Regions from separate parts of the uncultured Acetobacterium sp. genome, predicted to be linked through region 1. Evidence: riboswitches for the same ligand, from Rfam matches in the RefSeq annotation. Region 1 holds a riboswitch; the other holds the start of a gene.
What was found. A riboswitch is a leader RNA that binds a small molecule or an ion and turns the genes downstream of it on or off. The one in region 1 is predicted to bind cobalamin.

Region 1 (5,772 bases):
ATTTGAGCCCGCTGCCGCTGGCTATAGCTGGTATTGTCCTTTTCTTCCAGAGTAATCACCCCGGATTTAACTGGTAACAGTCCCGACAAACATTTTAACAGGGTTGACTTCCCGGTGCCGTTGGGACCGATCAATCCGACAAACTCACCCTGACAGATGGTCGCGTTAAACCCTTGTAAGATATCTTTTTCACCATAACCGGATACCAGATCCTTAAAATCGAGCATGATTCTTGGCATTAACCGCTTCATCTTAGACACCCCCCTGCTTTCGTTTTCTCAAGAGATAGACAAAAAAGGGTCCGCCGAAGGCGGCGGTAATAATCCCGACGGGAATTTCCTGACCAGCCACCGTTCGGGCCAGCGTATCACACAGAATTAAAAACGCTCCACCAAAGAGTAGCGAAAAAGGAATCAAAACCCGATGTTTAGGACCAGTTACCAGGCGGACAATATGGGGTATTACCAATCCCACAAACCCGATGATCCCGGTAACCGAGACCACTGCTGCGGTCAGCAGCGATGAGGTAATTAAAATTTTCTTTTTTAAACGCTCGGTATCCACCCCCAACTGAGTCGCGGTTTCCTCGCCCAACAGCATGATATCCAATTCTCGAACTGAGGTCAGCATAACGATACATCCGATAATAACATAAGGTAGCACCGTTAAAACCTGACCCCAGCCCTTACCGTTTAAACTGCCCATGATCCAGAACATAATCCGGGTCATTTCTTCCTGATTAAAAATCATCAGCAAATACATGATCGCACTAATGGTTTGCCCGATGGCAATGCCGCTAAGTAGCAGTGTCGCCACCGGAACCTTGCGACCGACTCGGGAGATATTATAAACCACTAAAATCGATGCAAATGATCCGACAAAAGCTAAAATAGCGGTGCCGTTCATCCCAAATAAACTGCTGGAAAAATTCATCACAATGCCAATCGTCGCTCCCAGAGCCGCCCCCGATGATACCCCTAAAATATAAGGATCAGCCATGGGATTTTTAAAGATTCCCTGGTAGGCGGCGCCACAGATGGCCAGCACCCCACCGGTAATAAAGGCCAGAATAATCCGCGGCAATCGCACATTCCAAATAATGGCAATGGCTCCCGCGCTAATATTTTCCATCCCCAAATCGATCCGAAAAATCTGATTCAGCAGGATTTTATTAGCATCCCAAAAAGAAATCGACGCCACTCCCAACAAAGTACAGACATAAATAATGATGATACAAATAGCAATGGATATGATAATACTATATTTCTTGACTCTGTTTTTCATGATTTCTCCAATTGATCCTTTTTTCTGTTCGCCCCCTGGGTCTCTCCTAGAGAAAACTAGGGGGCGAACAGCATTCACCCCATTAGAAAGACTTACTTACTCTTATTTAGTGAAAATTTCCGGATAAATACTTTCGGCAATCAAGGCCATTCCTTCAATAATACGTGGCCCTGGCCGCTGGATCATATCACTTTCCAAAGTGAGAAATTCGAAATAGATTACTTGATCATTGATAATCGCATTGATTTTGTCAAAGCCTGGGGTCGCCTTGATTTCCTCTGGTGTGGTGTACAGTGAAATATAAACATCGGGGTTGTCAGCAATGATTTCTTCAGTGCTGAGCTGTGGCCATTGGTCGGTTTTATCGGCAGCAATATTCACTGCATTTAGATCGGTCAGCATGGAATCAAGGGTGGAACCGGGACCTGCCGAGTAAAACTTTCCGATATCAAAAAATACTACTTTCTGGGTTTTGGCTGTTTGTGCTTTCTCACTTAAGGCTTCTCGCTCAGCTGCCATTTTTTCGACGACCGCTTTGGCCTGATCATTGGCATTGGTCACTTCCCCAGTATCAACAATATTGCTTAGAATCCCGTCAATATTGGCAGCATTAAAGGTTATCACTTTAGCGCCAGTCGCCTCCAGCTGTTGTTTGATATCATCAGAAATAAAATCAGATGCAACCACCAGATCTGGTGACAACTCAATGATTTTTTCAAGGGTCGGTGAGTTAAAGCTGCCCACATCGGTGACTGCTAAGGCAGCTTCGGGATAGTTGCAATATTTTGTCCGTCCTACCACCTTATCACCCTGATCCAGGGCAAACAGAATTTCGGTTGTTGCCGGTGATAACGAGACAATCTTTTGTGGTTCTTTATCAATGGTCACGGCGTTGCCGGCATTATCTGTTACTGTTACCGGATAACTGGTCGAACCACTTTTCGTCTCAACTCCCTTAGCATCCGTTGTTGTGCCGCTTTGTTGACATCCAGTAAAGGATACCATCAAGGCTAAAATAATTAAACTAGCCGATAGCCTTCTGAGCTTCTTCTTTTTCATTTTCTTCCTTCTTTTTCTTTATTTTTTTGCATTTTTTGCAAAAATAAATCCAGCTTCCTGTGGAGGCTGGATACTAAACAAAAGGTTTAATCCTGTTCTTCCCACCGAAGAATATCAATGATTATGAGTGTCCTGACTCTTGCCTATCCTTGGTTCTCCCTTCCCATCCATAAGACAGTGGCACAAAAACCTTATTAGCAATTACAGTAGCGGGGGCTGCAGGGGTTTTGCACCCCTTTCCTCATCAATTTTCTATTATATTAGTGGCAGTGTATCACAGAATAGGCAACTTTTCAATTGATTATTTTTGCCGTGATTCTGGATCCTTGGTTGCCAGACTCTGCTTAACCGCCACAGCGAAATCGAGCGGATCTTTCTCCTGCCAGACTGCATTAGCCAGCACCTCATAAGAAATCGTTTTGATGGTTGGCACCGTCTGAATCTCAGCCATCACCGCATCCAGCGGGATGCTGCCTTCGCCGGGAATCCAGTGGCGATCTTGCAAAAAGTCATTATCTGAAAGATGTAGCGCCTTAATCCGATGCTTATATGCCTTTAAAATCCGGCCGCAATTCTGTTCTTCCAGAAAATCGTGGGAGCTGTCATAGCACATCCCAAACCGCGGGGCATCAATCTGATCTAATAGATAAACCAACAGATGCTGGCGCGAGACATTTTCGACCGCCAAATCGACGTTGTACTTCTCGGCGGCATCGGCCAGCTCGGAGAAAAAAGCCAAACCCTTATCCAAATCCGGCGTAAATGCATCGAGATCATTGGTATGCATCACCATCGCCGGAATCTCAAAAGCCTGGCAATCTTTTAAATAATCCTTGAACATCTTAAGCTTGGGCGAAATCTCCATGCGCGAGGCCGTCCAGATATCACTGTAACCGATAAATGGAGCATGCATATTGGTAATCGCCAAACCATTCTTTCTGACCAGCTCCGGGAATGCTTCTTTCTTTAGTGCCCAGGGCTCAAGCTCATCCTCCCAGGAAATCATCGCCTCATCAAAACCGGCATCGGCAATAATTTTTATCCGCTCTTCAAAAGGCATAAAGTAACCAAACCAGGAAAACATACTAAATTTCATCGGTGTCCTACCTTCTCTTAGATCATTTAAAATATTGGCCAGAAAACACCTTCATAATCGATCAAGCAATTTTGCTCTGCTAATCGGACTATTCGCTAGTCTTCTTTTAAAAATTGCGTTATAATTAAACAAAAGTCCTATAAATTTGAACACTGGAGACAATCTATGAAAAAAAACTACAAGGCTCTGCTTATGGCATCGAGCTTTATCGCCCTGTCGGTGATCCTTTACTTTATCCACTTTTTGATATTCAAAGACACTCACCATATCTTTATTTATCTGCTTGGTGATATCGCTTTTTTACCGGTGGATGTGTTACTGGTTTCAATTATTTTTCACAAGATCATTAGTGACAAAGATAAGGCTGAACGGCTCAAGAAGGTGAACATGGTCGTCAGTGTCTTCTTTTCTGAGGCCGGGGTCGAATTGATGGGCTTTTTCTGTAAAGAAGATGCCCATTTAAAAGACCTGCAAGCCGTTTTATTAATCGATCCCCAATGGGATAGCCGGGATTACAAAAATGCCATTAGACAAATTAAGAAAATTGACTCCTCTGTAAACTTTCAGGGTCCCTGTTTGTTAAATCTCAGTAGCTTTCTCACCGCTAAACGGGAACTCTTTCTGACCCTGTTAGAAAACCCGATCCTGATTGAACACGAAACCTTTTCCGATCTGATTATGTCGCTAGCTCATGCTGAGCAGGAATTGGCCAATCGCAAGGATCTTAACCAGCTCCCTGAAAAAGACCACGCCCACCTGATGGTCGATATTGAGCGGGTTCAGAAGCTGCTGCTCTTAGAATGGCTGATCTATATGAACCATCTGCGAAAGTCCTACCCTTTTCTATACTCCTTTTCGCTGCGCACCAACCCCTTCGATCCCCACGCCGAAGTCGAGATTAAGTAAAATCGGCTAGGCAGCCTTTGTTTTTTATCCGTGATAACCTAGTACCGACAATTGTTACATCATGTTGTTTGCATCGGGGCGAACAGGCGGTAGCCTGTCCGATCCCGCAGCAAACAACAGATTAACAATTGGTCGGTACGGTAGTTCCTACTCGCTAATGGTTTCGACCGACTCGATGGTGTACTTTTGTTTGCTGAAGACCAGTTCGATCAGCATTGATAAGTATTTGATGATTACCGCCAGAATCACAAAGACGCCGAAGAAGCCAAAGACGATCACCAGCATCATCGAGGTATAGCCGGAAACAACATCTTCATAGACATAGCTGACCAGGGTATAGATACCGATGCCAAAGGTCGCCACCATCATAAAGACTGCCGCCAACAGGGTCATCTTATAGGCCACGTTGGTAAATAAAATCAGCGAATCAGCGGCCATTTCTTTTCGCTGATTTTTTGTTTCGGCATCGTAGGCCTTGGTGCAGGACAGATCATTGTCGTACTCAATGGTGTCAATTTTTAATCCACAGTTGGCGTAAACCGCCTTGCGGTAGGGGATCGTCTTGCTCATCGAATGGACCCGGTTAATCGCCCGTCTTGACAACACCCGGAAGTTTTCTGTTCGCAGCTGATGGGGACTGTGTGAATAACGGTTAAAGACTGTGTAAAAAAGCCGTGATGTCTTGCGGCCACATTTTTTCGGGGCGGCATTGACGATATCAAAACCAGTCAGGCTGTGATTATATACCGCCATCATCAATTCAGCATCATAATCCATCACCATATTGTCAAATTCAAAAACAAAATCGCCGATCGACAGATCAATGCCGGCATTCATGGCCAGCTCAACGCCCTGGTAAAAACTCATATTAACGACGTTGATGACCGTCCCGGCAATGCTTTTGCCGATCTCGCGAATAACCGCCAGACTGTTATCGTCCGAAGCGTCATTGACGCAGATAATCTGATAGTTGTCAAAATTGGCACTTAAAACCGCATTAATCTTCCCCAGAAAATCCCTGATCCGCTCTTCATCATTATAGATATAGATCACCGCTGAAACAAAGTTTTTTTCTTTATCCCCTACGTCCACTTTATTGACCTGTTTTTTAGTCATCTTTGAGCACCTCATCCAAATCATAAACGGTATTTATTTTTCCCGACAACACCGAAACAAAGGTCGGTTTTTCACTGGCCTTACGGACCACCGTCGGCCGGGAGTCATCGACTTCAGAAGCCTTTAAAATCGGCTTCATCGAAAAAAGCGAGCCCGCATAAGAAAAGCCGTAATCTTCCTTTAGATATTTCTCGGCCATATTAGACATATAGGGCCAGGCCGATGCCGGTTTAGCGAGACAATCATTGCAGTTCCCCAGTTGTTTGGGGCTGCAATAACCATCGCTTTTTTTCTGGCAGTTAAACTGGGGC
Region 2 (5,772 bases), on a different contig from region 1:
AGGGGATTTTCTTTATCATTATGGAACATCCAGCCGGTTAATAAGGATCCACCGCGGCTGCAAATATCGGCAACACGTCCGGTTTTTTTTAATATTTTAAGAAGATCCATATTCAGAGCCGAATGAACCGCCATAAAGTCCATACCAGCCTGACATTGTTTTTCCACCACCTCAAACAGGTCATCAGAGGTCATATTGACCATCAGGCCCCGTTTATCAGCGGCTTCTTTGGCGGCCTGATAAACCGGTACACAGCCAGCCGCGATATTGGAATTAGTTAGACTCAAGGTTCGCATGGTATCGATATCGGCACCCATACTTAAGTCCATAAAACCGTGGGCACCAGCGGCTTCGATGATTTTTAGTTTTTTGACTTCCATTTCCATGTCGTCGCGATCGCCGGAGGTACCCATCAGGCCATTGACTTTGATATCCAGTCCGCCGCCAATGCCGCAGATCTTAGAACGGTTTCGCAGTTTGTTTTTAGGAATGACGATCCGGCCAGCGGCTACCCCGGCTCTGATAAATTCGGGCGTGAAGCCTTCGGCAAGTGCCACCATTTCCATTTCTTCGGTAATTTTACCCTGACGGGCTTTTAACATTTGAGTCATGACTAGTTCCTCGCTTCCTGGTTTTCGTCTCGTAAATACTTGCCGACAATTTTCATGGCACAGAAGTCGCCGCACATGCTGCACTCGGATTCGAAGTCGGTGCTGCGATCCTTCCAGACCTTGGTAGCGGTTTCGGTATCGATAGCCAGTTCCATCTGCCGGCCCCAATTCAGTTCCCGGCGGGCATGGGACATTTCCAGATCCCAGGCAATGGCAGCCGGATGCCCTTTGCCGACATCGCCAGCATGGGCGGCAATGCGGCTGGCCATCACGCCCAGATACACATCATTGGCAGTTGGCATGCCAATGTGTTCGGCCGGAGTGACGTAGCAGAGGAAGTCGGCGCCGTAATAGGCGGCGATCGCTCCGCCGATCGCACCAGTGACGTGATCCATGCCAGCACCGGAATCGGTGGGCAGACAGCCAAAGACAAAGTAGGGAGCTCCGCCGCATAATTGTTTTTGTAACTTTACAGTGGTCTGGATCTGATCCAGAGGCACATGGCCTGGTCCTTTGACCATCACTTGAACCCCGGCCGCGCGAGCTTTTTTAACCAGGCCACCGAGGATCACCAATTCGTGAACCTGGGCGCCATCAAGGGAATCGGCGATACAGCCGGGGCGCATGCCGTCGGCAAAGCTCAGCACGACATCGTATTTTTTACAGATTTCCAGGACCCGGCTATATTGGGTGAAGAAGGGATTCTCACAATGGTTGTGAACCATCCAGCCAATCAGATGGGAGCCCCCATAACTAACCAGTGGATCAATCCGGCCTTCTTCTTTGGCACGGTTGATTACGTCCATGGTGGTGCCGCAGTGCAGGGCTAAAAAGCTGACGCCTTCGGAGGCATGCTTTTCGATCATCGCGAACATGTCATCCGCGGTCATATCTAAAGCAGTACCATATTTTTCCTGGGCCATAGCCAGGGTTTGATAAAGGGGTAGGGTACCGACCGGTCGATCCACCGAGGATAGAACTTTTTCCCGCATTTCGTCAATCGGGCCACGGACACTTAAGTCCATCAGCGTATCTGCCTCGGCCTTGACAGCCTGGTCGATTTTAGCCATTTCGCCATCGATCGTGTCATCCGCTTCATACATGCCGACGCTGGCTGAGACCTTGGTAAACAGACCCTTGCCCACCGCCACCGGGTTGATATTTGGCCGGGAACTCTTTAGAATGACGATTTCACCAGCGGCCATCCCCTGGCGAATCAGTTCGGGATCGATCCCTTCTTTTTGTGCCACATAAATCATTTCTGCGGTGATTTCACCAGCCCGTGCTTTTTCCAGAATTGTCATCGTTTCCTCCTGAATTTTTAAATAATTGCTTGTTCGTTTCAGTCTTTCAAAAACTGACTGAGTACCGACAATTAATAATTGGTCGGTAGGGTGGTCAATGAGATACCTGATGGGTTGAGGCCACCAAAAAACTGAAACTTTGGCAAATAAAAAAGTCCACAGCTGCTATTTTTTACAATAACAGCCATGAACTTTACCTTCGTTCATTCAGGATCGAATCATAGGCAGGTCTCCTGACTCGGGGTTTTAACGCTTGGCCACACCTTCCCATTAAAAAAACAGTGGTTCTTGTGGTTTGCTCCGCCCTTACAGTGATGGGTTCGTTCAGGACTCTCACCTGATTCCCTATTCTCCTTATTACTAAGGCACCATATGTTCGCTTTTCTATTTACTTGCCTTTGATTATACACAGATAAAAATAAATAGGCAAGAAAAAAATAAAAAAAGTCGATTATACAACTCGCGATAAAAAAATCAATAAACTATGTTATAATAAAATCAAGTGAATGAGGGAGGTGAGCGGATGAATATTATTTTGGTCTGGTTGGTCTTGTTTGTCGTTTTTCTGCTGGTTGAATTGGTTACCGCTGGTGCGCTGGTGTCGATCTGGTTTTGTGTCGGTTCTCTGGTGGCAATGGCTACCGCGTATTTGGGCGCCCCATTCTGGGTGCAGATGACGCTTTTTTTAGTGGTTTCGGTTGGTTTGTTATTGGGAACAAAACCATTCTTAAAAAAACACTTGGATCCCAAAACGATCACAACCAATGCTGATCGCATTCTGAAAAAACGGGGAATTGTTGAGGAAGAAATCAACAATCTCAAGGGATCAGGTGCTATTAAAGTCGACGGAAAATCCTGGACAGCCCGAAATATCAAGGGTGAAGTGATTATTCCTGTCGGTGCTGAAGTCGAAGTTGTGGCAATTGAAGGGGTTAAAGCCATGGTTAAGATGGTCGAACAAGACTCAAATCAAATAGAAAACAGGAGGAGTTAAGATGTTTGGATTTATTTTATTGCTGATATTATTCGTTATTTTTGTTGTGGTAATTGTTGTTAACGCAAAAATTGTTCCCCAGGCCAATGCCTATGTGGTAGAGCGGCTGGGTGCCTACCATACCACCTGGGAAACCGGCTTTCATATCGCTATTCCAATTATTGACCGAATTTCGAAGAGAGTCAGTTTAAAAGAACGGGTAGCAGATTTTCCGCCCCAACCGGTCATTACCAAGGACAATGTTACGATGCAGATTGATACGGTTATTTATTTACAGGTCACCGATCCAAAATTCTATATGTATGGGGTAGACAATCCCATGAAAGCCATCGAAAATCTCACCGCCACCACCCTGCGTAACATCATTGGTGATATGGAGCTGGATGCGACACTGACATCCCGTGATGTCATCAATACTAAAATGCGGGTAATTCTCGATGAAGCCACCGATCCCTGGGGGATTAAAATCAACCGGGTTGAACTTAAAAATATCATGCCACCAGAAGCGATTCAGAATGCGATGGAACGGCAGATGAAGGCAGAGCGGGAACGTCGGGAAAAAATCCTCCAGGCCGAAGGCGAAAAAGCCAGTGCTATTTTAGTAGCTGAAGGGGAAAAATCAGCAGCGATTTTACAAGCTGAAGGTTTAAAAGCGGCTGCCATCCTTAGTGCCGAAGCTGATCGAGAAGCTCAGATCAGACGAGCAGAAGGTGAAGCAGAAGCGATTGTCAAGGTTCAGGAAGCGGTTGCCAATGGGGTTAAGATGTTAAATGATGCCGATCCGATTCAGTCGGTCATTGCCCTTAAGAGTTTATCCACCTTTGAAAAGGTGGCTGATGGCAAGGCTACCAAGATTATTATTCCTTCGGAGATTCAGGGCTTAGCCGGTCTGGCGACATCGCTTAGTGAAATTATGAAGGATCAGTCTAAAATCAGTCAATAAAACAATTTAATCAATGAGCATGAATGGGCAATTGGAAAACGCGAGTCGTTTTCCAATTGCCCAAAGTTTTTGATCGCAAAAATTAAGAAAGAAAAAAGTAGAAAGAAGGAATATTTTGGGAATCAGTAATACGCATCTTATCAAACGTTTCATACCATACTATAAAAAATATAAATGGATTCTATTATTGGATCTCTTTTGCGCCACTCTGACCACGGTCTGTGACCTAGTTTTGCCGTTGATCGTTCGGTTTATTACCAATACCGCCATCAATGATTTGACCAGTCTGACGGTGGAGACTATTTTAAAATTGGGACTGGCTTATCTGGTGCTGCGACTCATCGATGGGGTTGCCAATTATTTTATGGCCGATATCGGTCATGTCATGGGCGCTCGGATCGAAACCGATATGCGGCGGGATCTTTTTTCACATCTTCAGAAGCTGCCTTTTTCTTTTTATAGCGACACCAAGATTGGCCAGCTGATGTCCCGGATCACTTCAGATCTTTTTGATGTAACCGAATTTGCCCATCACTGTCCCGAAGAATTTTTTATTGCCGGATTAAAAATTGGGGTGTCTTTTGCGATTCTGGCCAGTATCAACATCTGGTTGACCCTGATCATTTTTGCCGCCTTGCCTGTAATGATACTAACCACCTCTTATTTTAGACGGCGGATGCGAACTGCTTTTAAACAGGCACGGGTTCAAACTGGAGAAATTAACGCTCAGGTAGAAGATAATCTGCTGGGTATCCGGGTGGTAAAGTCTTTTGCCAACGAAAATATTGAAGAGCTTAAGTTTGAAACAGGCAACAGTAAATTTCTCGAAATAAAAAAACAAACCTACCGTTATATGGCCGGTTTTCAGACCACCACCCGGGTTTTTGACGGGCTGATGTATTTACTGGTGGTGGTTTTTGGAGGAATATTTATGATCAATGGCGCCATTAACCCCGGGGATTATGTGGCTTATCTGATGTATGTCACCACCTTACTGGTTTCAATCCGCCGAATTGTTGAGTTTGCCGAGCAGTTTCAGCGGGGAATGACCGGATTTGAGCGGTTTATTGAAATTCTGGATGAGCCCACTGAGTGCAAAAATCTCGACAATGAGTTGGAACTGAAAAATGTTGTGGGTGATATTGTTTTTGAAGACGTGAGTTTTCAATACAACGATGGCAGTGATGCAGTACTTTCAAATATCGATATTCAAGTTAAGGCAGGGGAGAACATTGCCATTGTCGGCCCTTCCGGTAGCGGAAAAACAACCTTGTGCCATCTGATTCCGCGGTTTTATAACGTCACCTCCGGCCGAATTCTCATCGATGGTCAAGATATTCAGAGCCTAACCCTGCATTCATTGCGCTCCCAGGTTGGGGTTGTCCAACAGGACGTTTATCTCTTTTCGGGAACCGTTTATGAAAATATTAGCTATGGTCGGATAGATGCCGATCGGGCAAGCGTAATTCAGGCTGCCAAACACGCCGGCGCTGATGAGTTTATTGATAAGCTCAAAAACGGCTATGATACTTATATTGGCGAACGCGGCATTAAACTTTCGGGCGGCCAGAAACAGCGGCTCAGCATTGCTCGGGTATTTTTGAAGAATCCGCCGATTCTGATTCTGGATGAAGCTACCTCAGCTCTGGACAATGAAAGTGAACGGATTGTTCAGGAATCTTTAAAAGAGCTGACCCGTGGACGAACCACCTTTACGATTGCCCATCGGCTGACGACTATTAAAAATGCCGACTCGATTTTAGTGCTCACCGAAGACGGAATTGTCGAAAAAGGATCCCACGAGGAACTACTTCGGGAAGAAGGGGTCTACTATGACCTCTACCAAATGTACCGGGAGCTCGATGAATTAGACGAAGAGTTTTAGCTGCTTGTCGGTACTAGGGTTGTTTTCAACCCGAA

Region 2: linked by a shared signal. The riboswitch ahead of thiC (phosphomethylpyrimidine synthase ThiC) and the one ahead of QZ998_RS06885 (ABC transporter substrate-binding protein) in region 1 are both predicted to bind cobalamin.

The regions. Positions count from the first base shown of each region.
Region 1 covers NZ_CAKMJU010000034.1:35,799-41,570, reverse strand. Annotated here, with positions in the region: gene QZ998_RS06895 (heme ABC transporter ATP-binding protein) at 1-251, opposite strand, end outside; gene QZ998_RS06890 (iron chelate uptake ABC transporter family permease subunit) at 253-1,284, opposite strand; gene QZ998_RS06885 (ABC transporter substrate-binding protein) at 1,387-2,343, opposite strand; cobalamin riboswitch at 2,448-2,645, opposite strand; gene QZ998_RS06880 (sugar phosphate isomerase/epimerase) at 2,645-3,439, opposite strand; gene QZ998_RS06875 (hypothetical protein) at 3,605-4,345, shown strand; gene QZ998_RS06870 (glycosyltransferase) at 4,493-5,461, opposite strand; gene QZ998_RS06865 (FAD-dependent oxidoreductase) at 5,454-5,772, opposite strand, start outside.
Region 2 covers NZ_CAKMJU010000015.1:29,020-34,791, forward strand. Annotated here, with positions in the region: gene bzaB (B12 lower ligand biosynthesis ThiC-like protein BzaB) at 1-611, opposite strand, end outside; gene thiC (phosphomethylpyrimidine synthase ThiC) at 614-1,915, opposite strand; cobalamin riboswitch at 2,121-2,303, opposite strand; gene QZ998_RS02455 (NfeD family protein) at 2,439-2,909, shown strand; gene QZ998_RS02460 (SPFH domain-containing protein) at 2,911-3,852, shown strand; gene QZ998_RS02465 (ABC transporter ATP-binding protein) at 3,974-5,737, shown strand.